3 regions of the Sulfurovum sp. TSL6 genome follow, and region 1 is predicted to be linked to each of the others. Evidence: riboswitches for the same ligand, from Rfam matches in the RefSeq annotation. Region 1 holds a riboswitch; each other region holds the start of a gene.

What was found. A riboswitch is a leader RNA that binds a small molecule or an ion and turns the genes downstream of it on or off. The one in region 1 is predicted to bind cyclic di-GMP.
Region 2: another riboswitch for cyclic di-GMP. It lies ahead of LDM93_RS06740 (hypothetical protein); the one in region 1 lies ahead of LDM93_RS03940 (hypothetical protein).
Region 3: another riboswitch for cyclic di-GMP. It lies ahead of LDM93_RS00745 (ATP-binding protein); the one in region 1 lies ahead of LDM93_RS03940 (hypothetical protein).

The regions. Positions count from the first base shown of each region.
Region 1 is NZ_BPFJ01000001.1:794,697-801,863, forward strand. Features, by position in the region: gene LDM93_RS03930 (DNA polymerase IV) at 39-1,307, opposite strand; gene LDM93_RS03935 (cytochrome c family protein) at 1,591-4,008, shown strand; gene LDM93_RS03940 (hypothetical protein) at 4,290-4,727, opposite strand; cyclic di-GMP riboswitch class I at 4,891-4,970, opposite strand; gene LDM93_RS03945 (hypothetical protein) at 5,236-5,703, shown strand; gene LDM93_RS03950 (EAL domain-containing protein) at 5,965-7,167, shown strand, end outside.
Region 2 is NZ_BPFJ01000002.1:346,511-353,677, reverse strand. Features, by position in the region: gene rho (transcription termination factor Rho) at 68-1,396, shown strand; gene murI (glutamate racemase) at 1,501-2,292, shown strand; cyclic di-GMP riboswitch class I at 2,423-2,509, shown strand; gene LDM93_RS06740 (hypothetical protein) at 2,523-2,738, shown strand; gene trpS (tryptophan--tRNA ligase) at 2,762-3,724, opposite strand; gene der (ribosome biogenesis GTPase Der) at 3,777-5,183, opposite strand; gene LDM93_RS06725 (mechanosensitive ion channel family protein) at 5,215-6,408, opposite strand; gene LDM93_RS06720 (DUF3108 domain-containing protein) at 6,506-7,167, shown strand, end outside.
Region 3 is NZ_BPFJ01000001.1:153,032-160,198, reverse strand. Features, by position in the region: gene LDM93_RS00755 (efflux RND transporter permease subunit) at 1-796, opposite strand, end outside; gene LDM93_RS00750 (alkylphosphonate utilization protein) at 867-1,406, opposite strand; cyclic di-GMP riboswitch class I at 1,654-1,733, shown strand; gene LDM93_RS00745 (ATP-binding protein) at 1,923-4,577, shown strand; gene LDM93_RS00740 (ABC transporter ATP-binding protein) at 4,607-5,293, opposite strand; gene modB (molybdate ABC transporter permease subunit) at 5,293-5,991, opposite strand; gene modA (molybdate ABC transporter substrate-binding protein) at 5,992-6,738, opposite strand; gene LDM93_RS00725 (TOBE domain-containing protein) at 6,757-7,167, opposite strand, start outside.

The DNA.
Region 1 (7,167 bases):
AACATTGTAGCATGAAACCCTAATAAGTTGAATATATTTTAAAGTTCATTTCCTGTTTTAATGATATCCAGCCCAAAACGTGCTCTTAACGCATGTATATTTTGATGTAATTGTTTTTCTTTGCTGTCGTCATGGAAATCTATCAGTGAAAGTGTCTTCAGGTTAAGTGAAGCAAAACTTGAAACGTTCAATGTCAGTTTGATAGCTCCTTTATTGCTCTGGGCTATCTCTTCATACATGTCTGAAAGCATAGACTTAAAGAGTGTTTCAGAAAAAACCCTGTTCACAGTTAGTGTCTTTTTAACTTTTACACCATACTCATACCCTATCTTCAAATAATAGCTTGTAGGGTTCACCTCCATAGCCATCACCATATAGATAATATGCCTTGCCATGATCATAATACGTCTTTTGATCTCAGCATTATCATGTATGGCATCAAATGTTCGACTGATGCCTATGGACTTCCTCTCCCCTCTGCTGCTGATACCTTCATGATCTGTTCCGGTAACACGTCCATAGAGTTGGATACCAGGTTTTTTCCATGATTCAAGCAGTCTTTTGTTTCGCTTTATATCACCAAGTGTAGAGATATAATGTGCTTCCAGCCTCTTTTGAAATCCTTTTCCTATACCTGGAAACGCTTTAATAGGAATATTTTCTATATAGGTATCTATATCTTTCACCTCATACACACCATAAGGCTTGGCAGACTCTGTTGCCAGTTTGGCGATCCATTTTGCCTTTGCAATCCCTATCGAAACAGGAATGTCAAAATATTCCAGTATCTTTGCCTGTAACTCTTGAGCAAAACCATACACCTCTTCATCTTTTTTCCAACCGCTGACATCACCAAAAAACTCATCAATGCTGTACTGTTCTACCTTGGGAATATGTGCCAACATGAAATCATGTATCTTATGCGAAAGCTTATGATAAAGTGGATAGTTCGAAGGTATCACCGTCATCTCAGGGCAAAGATGTAATGCCTGTGCTATGGGCATAGCCGTTTTCACTCCACATAATCTCGCTTCATAACTTGCAGTAGTTACGATGCCCCGTATCTTTTTTCTTCCTTCTATCTCATCTACAAAATAAGTCTCAAACGTTTTCTTTTTATCACTATAGAACACAGGAGCAACAAACGCACCGGAATTATCATTCATAAGCCTAATATGGGTGCGTTTTTTATTAAATATCTCAAGGTTACTGCGAGACCCGACACACATAGGTATACCTTTTAAAGCATGATTTACACTCCGTTCGGCAGAAGCAAAAAAACTGTCTATGTCGATATGCAAAAACATACTATTTAACCTTCTCTATCGTATTTGGAAAAGTATATCCGGCTTTAAAAGCAAACATTAAAAATATGACAAAATGTCATAGATTTTTCCAATGTTTTTCAAAAATATAAAATAAATAATTTTTATTTATAAGTTAAATATTATTTAACACTTACTTAACACTTATATTCTAGAATTAAAATGGATTGTTTTATAACAATCCATAGGGGGGATATTAGTATTCTAATATCAATTAGGTTTGACACTTGGTGTCTTGAACATAATTAGACTAAAAGGAAGAAGAATGAAGTTAAATACTAAAGCATTAATGCTTTTGTTAACTGTGGGAGTCGTTTTTTCATTAAGCGGATGTGGTGATGGTAGCAGCACATCTACAGTAACAACAGTTACAGACAGTGATCCTGCTCCAGGCGAGTTAGGCTATCAGATAGTTACAGATCAAAATATCACCTATGTCGACTACACCGGAGGTACACGTGTATCACCGCTATCTGCTGCAGCAGCTGAATATCATACTGGCATAAAATACGGAAATACACTCTTTGACAGTGCCGATAATAAATGTATGAACTGTCATAATGAACTCTATGACACATGGAAAGGTTCTATGCATGGAAAATCGTGGACAGATCCGATATTCCAATCTAAGTTCCAGGATTTCTTACGTACACACTTAGCAAAAATTGGTGAGGTAAAAGATATAGAATACCAGCAAAAAGACATTATTAATGGTACTTCTGTAGGAACTAACAACATGTTTAGTGGTGCAGCACAAACATGTATCAAATGTCATGCTCCAGGTGCTTACTATGCAGGTGATGTAAGAGTAACAGTAACTGATGTAGGAAGTGCACTAGACCTTAACAATACAGAGTTAAAAGGTCTAAAGGCATTACATGAACCAGCAGTACAGGATCCAAATGGAGAGATCGCAGTTATTGCTGCAAATCCTCAAACAGATAGAGTATATAAAGCAACATTCCAGATCGGACATGAAGCCAATCGTGAAGGTATTAACTGTGCGTTCTGTCATAGCATAGAGACGCCTAGACTAATGAAAGAATATGGTATGGATAACGGTATTTATACTTTAGCTAAAGATATGCGTGTAGGCCCTCATGGACCTATCAAGCAAGAAGCAGGAACTGATCTAACATATCATGATGATGCTACTCATGCTAATATGAATAAATTCTTTAGACTTTGGGGACCTGAAAAATATGCTGACTACAATGCAACACCAAAAGGTGTGAATTACTTGGCTGATGCAGGTGAATTTGATGAAGGTAAAACCGTTGATGGTCGTTATACAATGACAAGTAAAGATATCAATGGAACAAATGGCAAAGTACACTTTACTGGTGGACCGTTCTACGGACCATATGGTGTCACAGGTACTAACAATGAAAACGAAACAGATCAGACAGATAGAAAAGCACAGATCAATCCACATTATGAAGTGGAATTAAACAACCACTTTGGAGAAAGCGGTAAAGGCTTATGTCTTTCATGTCATCAACGTTCTGCAGGGGCAGCAGTACCAGGCGGTGAAGATGGTGAAGGTCACTTTATGGAACTTTGTTCAACACAAATGGCTGTGACTACAGGTACTGATGTAGCTTCCAGTGACACATTAAGTTCACCGAAATGTCAAAAATGTCATATGGAAAGAATAGAAGGTACAGTACTACACCAATGGGCACGTCCAGATAAGTTATGGACACTCGCAGATAATCCTAATCTAACTGCTCACTTTGATCCTACGGATCCAGAAAGTCATGGTGATGAAAACCCTGTAGCTGCTGGTTGGTTAAACTCACATGCATTCTTAGGTGCAAGTAAAACAGGTCAAAAAACAAGTGTTACTGCTAAGATCCAAAGTGGATTTGAAGCGAAAGTAAATGAATCAGTGTCAAATGATGGTAACGCATTAACAGTGACTACTGCACTAACAAATAAGACTGCACACATGTTCCCAGGTGCACACCCTATGCGTCGTGTATTAACACGTTTGATCGTGACATCTGACCAAGGTATAGTTCCTATTAGTACTAGTACTGGTGACTCTTCCTTTGATTATATTGAAAATAATGTACAACCATTAGCTGGTAAAGTACTTCACTCAAGTGCATTAACTCCAGTTCCAGTTGCCAATAATGGAAGCGAAAATTTAGACTTCCCTGGAAAAGTAACAGACTTGAATGGCTCAGAAGTAAGTGGGCAGAAATTTGATGGTACAAAATACACTATTACGGGTGTAGATGCAACAGTAAGCTTCGACACGCAATCTACAGATAACAGTGGAGTAACAACAGGTACTGTAACAAATGCAGCGATAGTCGTAGATAGTAATAACTCTACGTTTACTCGTATTTATGGACATGAAACAGGTAAAAGGTATGATGCAAATGGTAAGCCAAGTAAGAACACTAGCGATACCTTTATTGTACGTCCTGGATTTGACTCATGGATGGTTGAAAAAGATAACCGCCTAAGTCCTAATGAAACAGAAACATATACACTGACTTACGATATCACAGGTAAAACGAATGTGAAAGTAGAATATAGAGTATACTACATGCAAAAAGGTGCTAATGGTAAATTCGTCGTTGATCCGGCTACTGGTTTCCTAGACCAAGCTAAGAGTGATGCGAAGAAACTATTGGTTACAGAAGTATATAGATATCCAGAATCACCTTAGGTAAACTTCTTGATTCCACCCCAGTTGAGGGTGGAATAACACTACTCTTCTTTTACATGCTTTTATAACTACTTACAAATATTATCTATAAAACTACATACAAAAGCTAGTTTTTCATACTCATTTTTTACAATTTTGTGCCTAAATTTGAAATAAAAATAGTAGAAAATGATTATATAGTGGATGAGTCTAATGTAAACTTTGAAAGGTATACTGTCAAAAGATGTAATTAAGTGTATAGAGCATTATCTAAGCAACATAATGAGTGTTTACTCATTATGCTAAGGAATAAAAAAAGCCAAGACAGCACCAACAGTTATAAACAAATACGCACCTATAGACCATAATTCAATGGTAGTAGGTACTTCCTGCACACCAAGAAAATTACTGATGGACATACCGCCATAGAAATAAAATAAAAAATAGCTAATCACGAACCCCAAAGTATAAGGTATAAAGACAATCCCTAGAAGTAAAGAAACCTCTGCATATTTCTTAAAAAGATCAGTCAATTCATTTTTTAGAGTAAACTTAGGGCCTAATTTTTGACTTTTGACACGGTTTTTCAAAAATGTTTTCTTTGGTTTAGAGAAAGGGTCATGAGAAACAGTTTCTTCTTTCGTATCCTCTATAAGTTGTTCTTGATTATCTTTTGATACTTGTGTAAGCGCATCCCAGTCTAAATTTTCTTCTTCTATAGTCTCTTCTCTTACGTACATGATGATCCTTTACTGTAGGTATTGCATCTTTAAAAACTCTGTTTAAGTGTCATACACTATATGATATGGGTTCGTTTTTATTAGAACAAAATAATTTAAATTAAATAAGATTTATGCATAAAAGAGTAAAGTAGAACATATACATAAAATACAAGTATTCGTATGTAGCAACCTGGCAATCTTAATCTACTAAGACCCATAGCTTTCCGTCCCTGCTTCACAACAAGTTTGGCTCAATCAATAATATTTAAAAATAACTTTCGTAATTGATTATATTGGATATATAATTAAATAAATCTTACACTCTATTCAATAAGCAGAGGCATTTGCAAAACAAATAATTATATTTATCCTTTATTATTTTTGGCCATTTTTAATGATCTTTTACTATGAATACCAAGCCAATAGACTTCATATCTACACGTGTCATTATTATTTTTTAGAAAAATAGACATCTATTTGTCTTCTTTAAAATATATTGTATAATATTAAGAAGGAAGGAAGGTGTATGATAGAGATGTTGAGAAAAATATTTGGTAAAAAAAAGGAAAAAACCGAAGTCCAAAATCCCCCAGGAAGAACCTTCAATAGAGTTCTAACAGGAAGATATTTTGGCTGTGAAGATGTAAATGCAGATGAAGAGACTATTGCCAAAGCAAAGCAGGACAAGATAGACCAGATAAAAGAACTGGAACTGATACCTATGTTTATAAGATACTCTTACGATAGAAAAAGAGGAGATGGCATTGACAGTGAAGAAGATCATCCTACATCTGCTCATGTTGCATTCCAAAAAGAGGTGTTTGCTGAAAACTGGAACATGGTGCATGTGACGGAAATTTCATTCACAGTATATTATTCAGACTTTGATGAATTTGAAAAAATGGCAGGGGTAAGTCTCAATGATGACTTTAAAGATCTCACCTCTACTATGTTCAATGGAAAAGACAGAAGAAAAGAAGAAAGAGAAGCATAACAAGTTCTTAGAGAAATTTACATCTTTAGTATGTTTACCTTAACTATGACACTTTTCTTTCGAGTCATCTCTTATATTTTATACGAATGCTTCTATTAAGAATTACTAAACATCTCATAACACTTCAGTTCAATTACATTAAAGTTAAGAATAAACTATTATAATCTATAATAATAAATTTAAGAGGTCTGATTAACAAATACATATACTTAGCTGGATAACATGTTTAGAAAAATATTAGTTTTATTAGTTTTATCTGTAGTGACATCATATCCCGCCGTTACACTTACAGATAAAAAAGAACAATATGACCACTTTACACTCTACTATTATTATGATCACAGCAATACACTTGATATTAACACTATTGAAAAGATAGATTTTACCAAGGTGATACCAAGTCAATTTTCTCAAGGTTATTATACGGGGACAGCATGGATAAAACTACATGTAACAAATCATAGTGATAATGAAGATTATGTACTTTATTTTACAGAGCCTTTTTGGTCAACATTAGATCTGTATACAAAAAATAATGATGCATGGGATATACAGAAAAATGGTCTCAATGTAAGGCTTCAAGAAAGAAGTATTCAAAATTACAATCCAGCCTATAAACTACATATCTCACCAAACGAAAGTGCGACATATTATATAAAAGGCAAGACAGATTCGGGACATATTGGGGAATTTAAGATCTTGACTGAAGAAGAGTTTTTTAGACCCAACCGTATTGATATTACAGATATCTATATTATCTATGCTGGTATATTATTCATTATAGTCTTATTCAGTATGTATAATTTAATCATCATTAAAAATCGTATCTTCGCATATTACATTGCATATATACTCTCTTTTATTGTATTTATAGCTATGAAAAGTGGTTTTTACTTAGAGCTTGGTTTTTCTGGTTGGAGTGAAGGGCTGCATGTTGTTGGCACTATTGTAGTATTGTTCCTGGTTCTGTTCTCAGGTCGTTTTTTAGAGTTGCAAAAACGCATGCCAATGATCGATAAGCTTTTTAAGATATCAGCAGCAGTTTTTTTACTTTTTGCACTGCTTATATCACAAGATATCCCCTATGCATGTTTAATGTTTAACATTTATTCATCATTGTTCTTTACTCTTCTTCTTGTTATCGCAGTCAAAGCCTGGTATCAAGGTCTTATAGGTGCCAGATACTATCTTATTGCACTTATCATTTATATGCCTGCTATGGGTATGATGACTTTAACCTTTAATGGTGTCTTAGACAATACAGACATAAACAGATACGCTTTTCTTGCAGGTTCATTTATTGAGATCATCTTCTTTACACTTATCTTGAGCAACAAGTACAGTGAACTGAATCTCAAGAAGATACAAAAACAAAAGCTACTTTTAAAAGCAAAAAAGAGCAATCAAAAGTTTTTGGAAACTAAGATTCTACAAAAAACAAATGATCTTCTTACGATAAATCAA
Region 2 (7,167 bases), on a different contig from region 1:
ACTACACGTAGCACATCGTATGGCTAACGTACAATCTCCATAATGCATATTCAATACAAGAGGAAATATGAGCGATAATAAAAAATCTTCTAACGGCAATACTGCCAGCAGAAAAAACAGAACACACGTACCGGTAGATGGCTACAAAATAGAAAATCTTCAACAACTCCCACTGACAGAACTTGTAACGATAGCAAAAGAAGTAAAAGTTGAAAATCCCAATGAATTTCAAAGAAAAGATCTTATTTTTGAAATCCTCAAATCTCAAGTGAGCCAGGGAGGATTTATCCTCTATACGGGTATTCTTGAAGTGATGAACGATGGTTTTGGTTTTTTACGTTCTATCGATGGGAACTTTGCCAACTCCAGTAATGACACCTATGTAAGCGGTACTCAGATCAAACGATTTGCACTGAGAAATGGTGATATCGTGACAGGCCAGGTACGTTCGCCTAAAGATCAAGAAAAGTATTATGCATTGCTTAAAATTGAAGCGATCAATTATTTAGCGCCTGAGAAGTCAAAACAGAGACCTCTTTTTGAAAACCTTACACCATTATATGCAAGTGAACAACTCAAGCTTGAGTATAACCCAATGAAAATGACAGGACGTGTACTGGATCTCTTTACCCCTATAGGAAAAGGACAAAGAGCACTTATCGTTGCTCCGCCAAGAACAGGTAAAACAGAACTGCTTAAAGAACTTGCGCATGGTGTTACGTATAATAATCCTGATGCTTCACTGATGGTACTTCTTGTAGATGAAAGACCTGAAGAAGTCACAGACATGCAGCGTTCAGTGAAAGGTGAAGTGTATGCTTCAACTTTTGACCTTCCAGCCCAAAACCATGTTAGAACAGCAGAAATGGTGATAGAAAAAGCCAAAAGACGTGTGGAGATGGGTAAAGATGTTATCATTTTACTTGATTCTATCACAAGACTTGCACGTGCTTACAACACAGTCACACCAAGTTCAGGTAAAGTACTTTCTGGTGGTGTGGATGCCAATGCACTGCATAAACCAAAACGTTTCTTCGGTGCAGCAAGAAACATAGAAGAGGGTGGTTCTTTGACCATCATTGCTACAGCACTGATAGATACAGGTAGCCGTATGGATGAAGTGATCTTTGAAGAGTTTAAAGGTACAGGTAACTCTGAAGTAGTTCTCAGCCGTCACGTTTCTGAAAGACGTATCTATCCTGCGATCGATGTAACGAAATCGGGAACAAGAAAAGAAGAGTTGATGATGGAGCCTGAAACCCTTCAAAAAGTTTGGGCATTGAGAAATGCAATGCAAAACATGGAAGAGGTAGAAGGGCTGAAATTCCTCTTCTCTAAAATGATGAAAACCAAAACAAATGAAGAGTTTCTTTCTATGATGAACGAAGGTGCGTAGGTAACTGCAATGAAAATATCTATATTTTCATCTGAGCCGATAGCTGAAGCTTTAGTGAAAGGAATTGTAGATGGGCTTTGCCTATCTACAAGGAGATAACTATCATGCGTATTGGTGTTTTTGATTCTGGTTTGGGTGGCTTGACCGTTGTTCAGGCAATGACCCAAGTGATCAAAGGTGCTCAGATATTCTATGTGGCAGACACCAAAAATGCGCCTTATGGCGAAAAAACCCCTGAACAAATTCTACAATACTCACTAAATATAACCAAATATCTTGTTAAGACCCATCAGATAGATGCATTGATCTTAGCCTGTAATACGGCTACTTCTTCTGCGATCCAACATTTGCGTGAAACGTATCCTTCGCTGATCATTATAGGTACAGAACCTGGTATCAAACCGGCTATCGAGCAGACGAGAACAGGGAAAATAGGGGTTTTAGCAACACCAGCCACACTACAGGGAGATAAGTATCAGACATTGGCACAAACGCTCTCTTCACAAAAAAGTGTTGACATTTTTGAACAGGCTTGTCCCGGTTTGGTTGAACAGATCGAAAAAGGTGAAATGGATAGTGACGTGACAAAAGGGTTACTTGAAAAATGGCTTGCACCTATGCGTCAGAATAATGTAGATACGATCGTACTGGGATGTACACATTACCCTCTTGTGGGTCAAAGTATTGAAAAGATTATGGCCTGTAATGTGAGTCTGATCCATACGGCTGAAGCTATATCCAAACATTTACTCACATTAGGCACCCAAAAAGGACATCTCAATGAGGGCGACTTACAGGTGCATATTCATACTACGGGTGAGATTCATATGCATGTTGTTGAGAGTCTTATTGGTGCCTATGAAAATATATATTTCATAGACGTTGAAAATAACTAAAGTCCACTATTTAATTTTTCTAGGCTGCTACTTAATTATACATTAGTTAAAGTTATTTCCAATTATATTTTTATGAAAAACGGCTACTATAAACTTATCTATGTTAAAATACATCCACACGGTTTTACTGTATGTAAAAAGCCTAGTTTGTTGTGAAGCAAGTGCAGAAAGTTATGGGACTCAGAAACTTCATATCTGAGTTTGCCAGACTACCAATTTGAGGATAAAAGATGAAAAATTTGTTAGAAAGCTTTGCTATATTTCTTGTTGGACTTTTGTCTATAGGTGTTGTATATTTAATTGTACAGTACAATTCGATCGATGATAAAAATTACGTAGACCCGTTAGACAAGACTGCATATCAAATGCCGACTGATGCAGAATTAGAAGAAGCTGATGATCTTGATCTTGATGATGAAGATATTGATCTAGAGGATGAAGCGTAGATGAGGCGAAAGTAGGACTTACTTTACAGTAGTCCTACCGCTTCTCTTACTTTCGACATTTTGGCATTTGCTATAGCTTTGGCTTTCTTAGCGCCTTGAGCCAAAATGTCATTTACCTCATCCATATGGTTGAGGTAATACTCGCGTTTTTCCCTGGCTTCACCCAGTTCTTCCCAAATCAACTCTTTAAGATACTTTTTGAAGTGCCCATACCCCTCTTTACCGCTTTTATAACGTGCCTGCAGTTCAAGTTTTTGTTCATCATTTAAAAAGAGTGATGCCAATGCATAGATATTGTCTCCCTCATATTCCAATGGTTCACCTAATGGCGTAGAGGATGAGACGATCTTATTACATCTTTTTTGCAGCGGTTTCTCATCCATAAAAAGGTCAATGGCATTCCCATAACTCTTACTCATCTTTTGCCCGTCTATGCCCGGGATCGTAGCAACATCCTCTTGTACAAGATGCTCAGGAAGTGTAAAGATCTCTCCATACTCATTGTTGAATTTTATCGCGATGTCTCTTGTCATTTCAACGTGTTGGATCTGGTCTTTTCCTACAGGGACTTTTTCAGTGTCTAACATCAGTATATCTGCAGCCATAAGTACGGGATAAGAGAAGAGTGCATGATTCGCGGCAATACCTTTAGCTACTTTGTCTTTATAGGAATGTGCACGTTCAAGTAGTCCCATAGGCGTAAACTTAGAAAGTATCCAGTAAAGTTCAAGTACTTCAGGCATATCACTCTGTACCCAGAATGTTGTTTTCTCCGGGTCAATTCCAATGGAAAGGTAGTCAACAGCAGCATCAATAGTGTGTTGTTTCAGTGTGGCTGCATCTTTTGAAGTGGTCAGTGAGTGGTAGTTGGCGATAAATGTAAAAAGTTCATGCTCTTCTTGAAGTTCAACCATAGGTTTCATAGCTCCAAAATAGTTCCCTATATGAAGTTTTCCTGAAGCTTGTATTCCTGTAAGTACACGCATATTGTATCCTAAAATAATTTTAGGAGATTATAGCGAAGTGTTAGTAAAAAACCTATTCATCGTCATCGAACCGTTCACCGCGTTTACGGGCAACGATGTCTAAAGGTACACCTTCAAAGTCAAACTTGCTTCGAAGGAAGTTTGACAGGTAACGTTTGTAGGAAAAGTGTATAAATTCAGGTCTATTGCTTATGAGAGCAATTTTTGGTGGTTTTGTCTCATACTGTGTCGCATACTTGATATTTACTACCGCACCGTTATGTGTAGGTACATGGTGTCTTCTTATGGCTTCACGTATGGTATCGTTAAGTTCAGAAGTAGGGATACGTTGGGTGTATCGCTTATAGATCTCTGTGACTTGGTCAAGTATCTTGTTGACACGCAACCCTGTTTTTGCCGAAATGGTAATAAGCGGTGCATAGTGAAGGAACTTCATTTCATCTCGTATCTCTTCAACCACTTCCTCATAGGTTTTGTCTCCATGTATGTCCCATTTATTCACAACGATAAGACAAGCCAATTTGTATTTCTCTATGAGTCCTGCAACCCTTTCATCAAGCTCTGTCACACCTGCAGTTGCATCGATCATAAGCAGTACCAGGTTTGCTTTTTCCAGCATTTCTGTCGTACGTGTCAGAGCATACTTCTCAATACCTACAATTTTACTTCTTCTTCTGATCCCTGCTGTGTCAACGAAAGTAATTTTATAGTCATTGTATTCTATCATCTCATCAATGGGGTCAATCGTGGTTCCTGCAACATCAGAAACGACTGAACGCTCTTCACCCAACAGTGCATTAAGGAGTGAACTTTTTCCTGTGTTGACACGACCGATTATCGCGACTTTGATCTCATTGTCTATGGTTTCTTCTTTGACACTATTAATATCACGAATGATCTCATCAAAAGGATCTACTTCCGCATCTTCAGTTAATTCAAGTCCTTCAGGTTCTTCTTCGCGAGGAGGGATGAGTGCTTCAAGCCATGCATAGAAGTCATTAAAATAACGGTTATGACTGACTGACATAGGAAAAGTTGCCTCTGCACCAAACTCCAAAAATTCCCAGTAACGCTCTTCTTCTTTGTCATTGTCAATCTTGTTGACAACAAGCGCAAGCGGTTTACCCATGGCCTGAAGTTTGTAAAAGAGTTCTCTGTCTTCTTCAGATGGCAGTGTTTTACCATCTACCATATAGATGATGATATCTGCCATTTCAGCCGCTTTCAGTGAAAAATCGGCTACCTTAGAGAAAAGTTCAGTAGAATAGTCTATTCCTCCTGTATCGATCACTTCAAAGTCACGGTTTTCTGAAATAGTCACGATACGTTTTTTGATATCTCTTGTGGTTCCTGAGATATCAGCAGTGATGGCATCTCTTTGTCTTGCCAAACGGTTGAAGAGTGAACTCTTTCCTACATTTGGACGTCCTAGTATCGCTACTTTTTTAAGTTCTTGCATAAATAGTATTCTTTCTTAATAATTATCGTAATTATAACACATTTTTATCAGGTATCTGTTCCATGTAGATAGACCGTGAAGGAAAGGCAAAACTTGACCCGTTGTCTTCAACGATTTTCATAATTTTCAGATGGATATCTTCACGTATATTTAAATAGCGTTCCCAGTTGGAAGTGCTGGTAAAAGCATAGATAAAGATATTGAGTGAAGAGTCCCCAAAAGATTCAAAATTGACGAGTAAAGCATCTTTTTGAGAGATTTTTTCATGGGTATGCAACATCTCTCTGAGATCTTTTACTATGGCATTCACTTGATCTCTGCTGGTACCGTATGTGAGTCCTACCTGCATTTTGATTCTACGGATACCTCTGCGAGAAAAATTTTCTATAGGGGAATTAGAGACAATTTGGTTAGGAACGGTGATAAGTGACTTTTCAAATGAGCGTATTTTAGTCGTACGCATCCCTATGTCTTCCACTGTACCTTCCACACCTCCTACTTTGATCCATTCGCCGATACGAATAGATTTATCTGCAAGCAGGGCAAAAGAGCCAAACATATTTGACGCGGTATCTTTAGCAGCGAGGGCAAAAGCAAGACCTCCAAGTCCGAGTGAAGCAACTAGTGCGGTGACATTGATCCCCCATACTTGAAGCATCGCACCGAGTCCCATAGCAGCTATAAGGAATATGACTATTTTAAGTATGAAATTACCCATCTCTTCGGCAAGATCAGGATTAAATTTTTCTGTAGCATGATGGAACACGCTACGTAAAGACTCCAGAACAGAAATAATTGCCCAAAAGATCGTATAGACAACCAGTGTATTGAGAATATTTTTGATCCATTCGGTCTCTTTGAAAATAAGTACGAAAAAGAGATGTGCTCCTATCAGTATAAAAGCAAAACTCACAGGTCTTTTCAGTGCAGATATAACCTTGTCATCATGGTATGTGGCTGTTACTTTGGAGACTTTTTGCAGGGTACCCATCACAATAAGCGTGAAAAGTTTTCGCAAAAGTAAAAAGAGTAAGAAGACTACTATGGCAGCAATAAGGTTGGCTAAGGGGATATCTAAAAAGGTATTTGCCAAAATAGGATATTTTTCATAGATAGGTATCAGCAGTGACTGTACGGTACCCTCAAGATTCATCGAGAGACCATCTATCACATTTAATTCAATTGTTGTATTCAGGTCACTTGTATTCACTTCGTTTGTTTGCATTTTTATGTTATCCTTCACTTTTTCTACAGGTAATTATAGTAAAAATTGATATAAGTTGAGATAGAAAAGGATTGATGTGTTAAGAAGAATTTTTATAATGAGCGGTTTATTTTTACTTTTAGGAAGTTTTGCTTCAGCTAAAATGACACAATTGGACTATAGAGCTACCTTTGGGATATTTGGTACTGTAGGAACCATTGAAAACAGACTGACGCAAAACGCTAAAACCTATGAGATTGATACAAAAGTCACCTTAGCGGGATTGGCTAAAGTACTTATGGGTGGACAAACGGAACATTATGTTTCAAAAGGACATATGAGAAATGGACTCATGGTCAGTGATTTTTACCAGATGACAAGTAAGAAGAGAAATAAAAGAGTCATTAAAGAGTATCATATAGACCACAAAAAGAAGTATGTCACAAAAAGAGTGAGAAAATGGCGTAAAGAAAAATTGGTAGAAGACCGTACTGAAAAACTTAAATTTTATGCCAAAGATGACTTGTTGACACTGTACTTTAACCTAGGTAATGCTGTGAAGCAGAAGCCAAAAGGCAGAACATACTTGTTTAAATCGGTGGGTCTTGAAAAACAAAATGGTGAAGTACAGATCACTATACCTGATGATGTGCAAGTGACAGACTATAAAAAAGATCTAGGTCAAGATGCAAAGATCTATGCGAAGGCGTTCATCCATCAAAAAAATTTCAGAAAGAAAAAAGGTGATATCCTGCTTGCTGTTGCAAAAGACGGCTTTAT
Region 3 (7,167 bases), 640 kb from region 1:
CTTGAGGGTAAGTGATATCGACTTTCGCAACATCACCAAGCCTCACTTGCTGATCTCCTATTTTTATGAGTGCTGATTCCCATTCTTCTTTATTTTCTTTACCATTGACGGTAGAGAGAAAAATATAATTTCCACTTTGCTTGATATCCCCTATGGGATAGATATAAGAGGTTTTTGAGATGGCATCGATAAGCGTAAAAGGATCCAATCCATACGCTCTTACAGCCTCTTCATTGATCTGCACAGATACTTCCTGATCTGCATCACCATAGATCTTTACTTCACTGACATAAGGGTTTCTGGCAATTTTAGACTTCACTTCTTTGGCCGTTTCTATCAACTGGCCTTTGCTCAGATGTTCAGAAGAGAGCGAAAGTCTGATAAGCGGTCGATTGTGCAACAGTAGCTCTGCAGTAGGTTCTATCATATCTGCAGGAAGATATTGTCTACTGCGTGCGATAGCATCTTTGGCTTTATTGAGAGCATCTATTTTGTCTGCGCCGTCGTTAAGATCGAGAACGATAGAAAAAGTGCCTGACTTGATCACTGTTTCAATCTTATCTATACCTTGTATATTGCCCAGTTCATCTTCGATGTCACGCACTGCCATTTTATCAAGATTGTCCGCACTGGCACCTGCATAACTACCCCTGATAGAAATCTTGTCTAAAGCGATTTCGGGGAAAAGTTCTTTGGGAATATTATAATAGGAGTTGATACCTAGAAATAGGATAAAGACAAGGAGCACATAATTAAGACTTCTATTCTCTATAAAATAGTTAATGATCCTCATCATGATGTATCCTTGTTAAAAATTTTTGAATTATCTACGTATGATTTAAATCATAACCCCTGTTATCTAAATACTACAGCTTCTTTAAAAATGCCGAAATAATAAAAATCATTGTCCCGTTTACACGGCCTTGTATATGGGTAGGGTCACCTGGCACCATACGGATATTTTTCACGGTAGTTCCCTGCTTGGCTGTAAAACCTGCACCCTTTACCGGTAAGTCTTTGATGATGCTCACAGAATCACCCTCTTGCAAGATAGTACCATTCGCATCACGTGTAGGCTCTTGTTCTTCAGTGATCAACCCTTCCTCTGCCCATGTTTTTACTTCATCTTCAAGATACATCATGTCTAGTTGGTCTTGTGCACCAAGTTGCGTAAGAAGTCTAAAAGCCATGACTTGTACTGCAGGCTCCGTACTCCACATACTGTCATGAAGACAGTTCCAATGTTTTTCATTCTTTGTCGGATCATCTATAGAGTCTGCACAAGTACTACAAATCACAATAGCCTCATCTTTGGGTGCAACCGTGTAAGCACTCAGTCCCTCTTCAGAACTGCACAACTCACATTTCCCACCGCTTCTATCCATTAATGCTTTATCTATACTCATTTTTTTCCTTTGCTCTCTATAATGATCGATATTTTACTCTATTAGTTTTAATATAGCCCAAAAAGGCTCGACGGATGATATATATTGTAACATCTAAAACATTTTCATCACGAATATTGGATATCTTCATATCAGTTATAAAAGCTTACTTGCCACCATTTGTATTATCATGACTTAAATTATAAACTTAAATACTTCTATATAACGCTTTTTAAATCTTATCTTAGTATAATTTTTGAAGGTAAAAATGTTGAAAAGCTAAACTTGTTGTGAAACAAGGACAGAAAGTCATGGGTCTTTCCAAAAAAAGATCGCCAGACTGCACAATGGAATACACCCTTGGACTGTCCTACATATTCTATCTTCATTTACATGGCTTCAATTATTTTAAAAATAAAGGAATTCAATATGGTTGAAATTATAAAAAACACAATCAAGCATATACTTAAATTCTCTTTATTGATAGAGATATACTCCTAACACTTTACACTAGTAAAAGCTATTAAAAGGATCGACGTGAAGATATTGAAAAATAAATTTATACTTAGCCTACTCATAATTATGATTATAGGTATCACAGGTATGACCTCTTATCATACCTATCTCTCTTATCAAAAATATATGAGTGCACAAAACAATACGAAGGTTTCTTTTTTTGTAGAGTATTTCGAATCTGTTTTAGACAATATCATCAATGAAAGAATACAGAGCGCTACGTACTTCGTCACACATAAAAAAAATGATTTTAGGAAACTGAAAGAACTAAGGAATAACACAGATCAAAATCTATTGAAATTAGATACATTTATCAAACAGAACGATCATTTTACACACTATAGTAAATTTATTCGACACGCTACTAAAGCACTGGAACTTGTTAGAAGAGATGTGGATAGTTTAAATGATAATTATAATGACATTTTTTTGCATGCCTATCATGAGCAAATTTTTGGCCCATTGTCAGAGGTACTACAAAAGGTTGCTGCTGATGAAAAGTCTGAGGTGAAGCAAAGTTATCTGATGATGTATCAAAAGTATACTGCCCTGAAAGAGAACACCGTACAGGAGAATCTACTGATCTCTTCCATCTTACTGGAATCAAGAAAAATGAGTTATGTAGAGAGAGAACTTTGGGATCGGTTTATAAGCAAAGATACCTTACCCCAGTTTCATACAGTAGCAGACAGTACCATAGCGTTAAAACTGGGTGAACTACTTTCAGTAGAGAAGTTCAACACTATCATTGCTGAAGAACGCGACATGATCTCCTATGAAGCAAGATCAGGAAAATACTCTGTTTCTCACCTTGGGTGGTCAAACCAGATAGATATAAAAATGGACTACTTTAACAAAGTACAATCACTACTACGTACCCAGATCCAAAAAATAAACAAGGAAACGGTCACACAACATGAAAAGATCCTTGCATGGTATGGAGGATCAACATTCATACTATTACTTGTATTGCTTAAACTTTTTAGCTTATATTCCAAAATACAATCCAAGATACAAAATAATACAGAAATTTCCGAAGAGACATTAAAGGATATAAAACTGGTATTGAATGAAAACCAACAAAGAGAGCTTCAAAAGTTGATCCGCAATGGTAAATTTGACTATATCTATAAATTTTTGCTCAAAACCATTCAAGACGGCAATCAGACCAAAGACCTCTTTCTTGCCAGTATGTCCCATGAAATACGTACACCTCTGAATGGTATTCTTGGATTTACACAATTACTCAAAGAGACTGATGATCCAGAGGAACGGGCTGAATTTATTGCAGTCATAGAGAAGAGTGGAGAAAATCTTTTGACCATCGTCAATGATATTCTTGACCTCTCTAAGATCAAAGCACAGAAGATAGAACTTGAAGCTATAGAGTTTGATCCTGTAGATGTCTTTGAATCCGCTGTTGAATCTTATGCAGCTAAAGCGGCAGAAAACCATATTGACTTTAACATCTTTTTGGACCCAACGCTGCCTACCTTACTGATAGGTGACCCGACGAAGATCTCTCAAGTAATCGTGAACCTTGTGAGTAATGCCATTAAATTTACTTCCACCAACGGTGAAGTGAGTGTATCGATCAAGAAACTCTTTGAGAATGAGGATAAAGTAAACGTCAACTTTGAAGTTTCAGATACAGGTATCGGCCTCACCAAGGAGCAACAAGGAAAAATATTTGAAGCTTTTTCTCAAGCAGATGTCAGTACAAGTAGAAAGTATGGTGGTACCGGTCTGGGACTATCCATATCAGGTAAGTTCATAGACCATATGGGAGGGAAACTGAGCATTAGAAGTGTCAAAGATGAAGGTTCGACCTTCTATTTTACCTTGGCACTTAAGAAACCTAAGAGCGCTACACAAAGAGAAGTCAATGATATGAGTTCTTACACTGTCGGTATTCTTAATTCACATATAGATACAGACTATTACATTAACAAAAATCTTGAAACCTATATCGCTTACACAGGCGCAAATATCAAGCGTTATACAGATGAATCACTCTTAGCGTTAAAAGGCACTTCACAGCTCCCTGATATTCTTTTTATTGACCATAAATTCCGTCAGAGAGATGATGAACTAAAACCGTTCCTAGACCTTGATACCAAGATCGTTGTAATCTCAACAGGAGACCAGAAAAAAAATCTAAAGCGATACAAATCACAGATAGATAAGGTACTCTATAAGCCTGTGAATTTTTCTAAAACACTTAGAATGATGAATGACAAAGAGGATACTTTAGAGACGAAAGAGAATCTTACCTTTACAAATGTACATGTGCTGGTCGCAGAGGATAATAAAATTAACCAAAAGTTGATCCTCAATGTACTCAATCGACTCGGGATCAGTGTCACTATCGCAAATAATGGACAAGAAGCGCTTGAACACCGTATGAGAAATGAGTATGACATGATATTCATGGATATTGAAATGCCTGTGATGGGTGGTATGGAAGCGACGGGACAGATTATAAGTTATGAAAGGAAAAACCATAAACCACATATACCGATCGTCGCACTCACTGCAAATGCACTTGCAGGAGATAGAGAAAAATATATGAGTGCAGGTATGGATAGCTACCTTTCAAAACCTATAGATTTAGAGGCATTGAATCATCTCTTTGAAACCTATTTTGAAGATAGGATCATCCATGAAACCACATAGAGTATAGTTGTTCATCCCCGATGAACAACTTATACTGAAAGTGTATAAGTCACGGTAGAAGTTTTGAGAAGTATCTCTTCAGGATGCCCATCTGCTATGATCTTTCCTTGATCAAGAACCCATATACGATCAGCGAGATGATAAGAAGCATCGGCATCATGACTTACCATAATGGTTGTGGTACCAAAAGTTTCGTGCAATTTGAGTATCTCATCTTGTAATTTTGTGCGCATTGCAGGATCAAGAGCCGATAGAGGTTCATCCATCAGTAAAAGCTTTGGCTCTTTCATCATGGCACGACAAAGACTCACTCTTTGTTTTTGGCCACCGCTGAGGCCTTTTACATTACGGTGTGACAATCTGCTAAGTTCTGTCATCTCAAGAAGTCTTTGCGCCAGAACCTTGTCATTATTGACAAAGAGTAAATTCTCTTCTACGTTCATATTTTCAAACAGTGCATAATCCTGAAAGATAAACCCTATCTCTCTTTGTTGCGGTGGAAGCATTTTTTGATCAGCTAACCAAAGTACATCTTCCACATTAATATTACCTTCTGCATTTTCTAAGCCTGCTAAGACTCTAAGCAGCGTTGTTTTACCAGAACCGCTTTCACCCATCAGTGCAATAAACTCACCCTTTTGTATCTCTAAACTGACATCAAGATCCATATCACCATGCGCACCATGCAGTCTTTTATGTATGTCTATCTCTATCATTAAACGACACCTATTTTACGCTGACTGTGGTTAAAGATATACACGGATAAAAGCACTATAAAACTCATCAAAACCATGAACGCACTGTAGATATGTGCTGTACCATACTCCATCACCTCAACCATCTCATAAATAGCCACCGAAGCTACTTTCGTTTCACCTGGGATACTCCCCCCTACCATGAGCACTACACCAAACTCACCGATAGTATGTGCAAAAGTAATGATCAGTGCCGTGATAAGTGAAGGTTTGATATTTGGCAATGCAACCTTAAACACAGTCTGTAACTTACTCTTCCCTGCAAGGTAGGATGCCTCCAACATATGTTTGTTCAAAGACTCAAATCCACTTTGTAAAGGCTGTACCATAAAAGGAAGTGAGTAAAAACAACTTGCCACGACCAAACCGCTAAAAGAGAAGACCAACTTCACACCCAAAAGATCTTCAAAAAAAGCTCCCACTGCAGAGTTCGGGGAGAGTACGACTAAAATATAAAACCCTAACACAGAAGGGGGAAGTACGATCGGTAATGCCGTAACGGCTTCTAAAAAAGGTTTTGTCTTTGATCTGCTTTGAGAGAGATACCACGCTAAAGGAAGAGAAAACAAAAACAATATCACTGTTGTCACACTAGCGAGTTTAAATGAAAGGATAAAAGGTGCTAGATCTAAGGATGTTACATTAAAAATTTCCTGCATTTACTCTACCTTATATCCGAAATTTTTCAATATCTCCTGGGCTTTTTCACTTAACATAAAGTCATAAAAATCTTTCACTGCAGGGTTACCTTCTGCTTTTTTCAGAATCACCATTCCCTGTTCTATAGGGGTATAAAAGGTTTCATCTACATCACTCCAGTGTATCCCTTCTTTAAGATATGCCATTTGTGGACTAAAAAGTGAAGATTTCGCTATAAATCCTATATCTGCTGCCGTCATTGCATAGGTAACGGTCTGTGAAATTGATTCTCCATAGACAAACTTCTCTTTGACGGCATCATACACCTTAGCATTTTTCAAAGCCTCTACCGCTGCTACACCATAAGGTGCCGTTTTAGGGTTTGCTAAGGCTATTTTTTGAATCTTATCCTCTGTTAAAAGCCTCAACCCTTGCCTAAAATCCTGTGGCTTTACAGACAAATAAGCCAATGCACCCTGTGCATATACGATAGGTTTTGTTACAGCTATCCCCTCTTTATAAAGTACTTCCGGGTATTTCATGTTTGCTGACATAAAGAGGTCATACGGTGCGCCGTTCTTTATCTGTGCTGTAAGTTTTCCAGAACTCCCCAGGATCACTTCTATGTTTGTCTTCGGGGACAATGTATAAAACGCTGTTTTGAGTGGTTCTATGGCGTAACTTACATTTGCCGCGACAGCGATCTTTATCTCGCCTGCACTTAATAGAGCGAAGCTTAGTACCAAACCTAATACGATCTTCTTCATATTTACCTGTCTCACTCTTTACTTCCCTATCATAATGTCATTGGCTTTGATCATAGCGGTCACAGAACTTCCTTCACTAAGTTCCATCTTCTCTAAAACAGCTGTAGGCATGACAGATACAATGGTGTCATGCTCTCCTATATCCACCACTACTTTAGTATTCTCCACATCTTTGTCTACCTTGCTCACAATGCCTTCGAGTCTATTATCCTGATTTTTTTCGTCTACTTTCATAGACAACAGTACTGTACTGGATTTAAATATCGCAATCACAGTTTGATCTTCCTCAATATGCAAATTTTCTACCGCCTCTTTGGTGATCGTAGAAAGAAGTTCTTTCCCACTTTTCAGCCTTAAAAGTATGTTTGCATTGACATTTTGAGAGTCTACGGAAACGACTTCTGCTTGTATCTGATTTCTTGCAGAAAT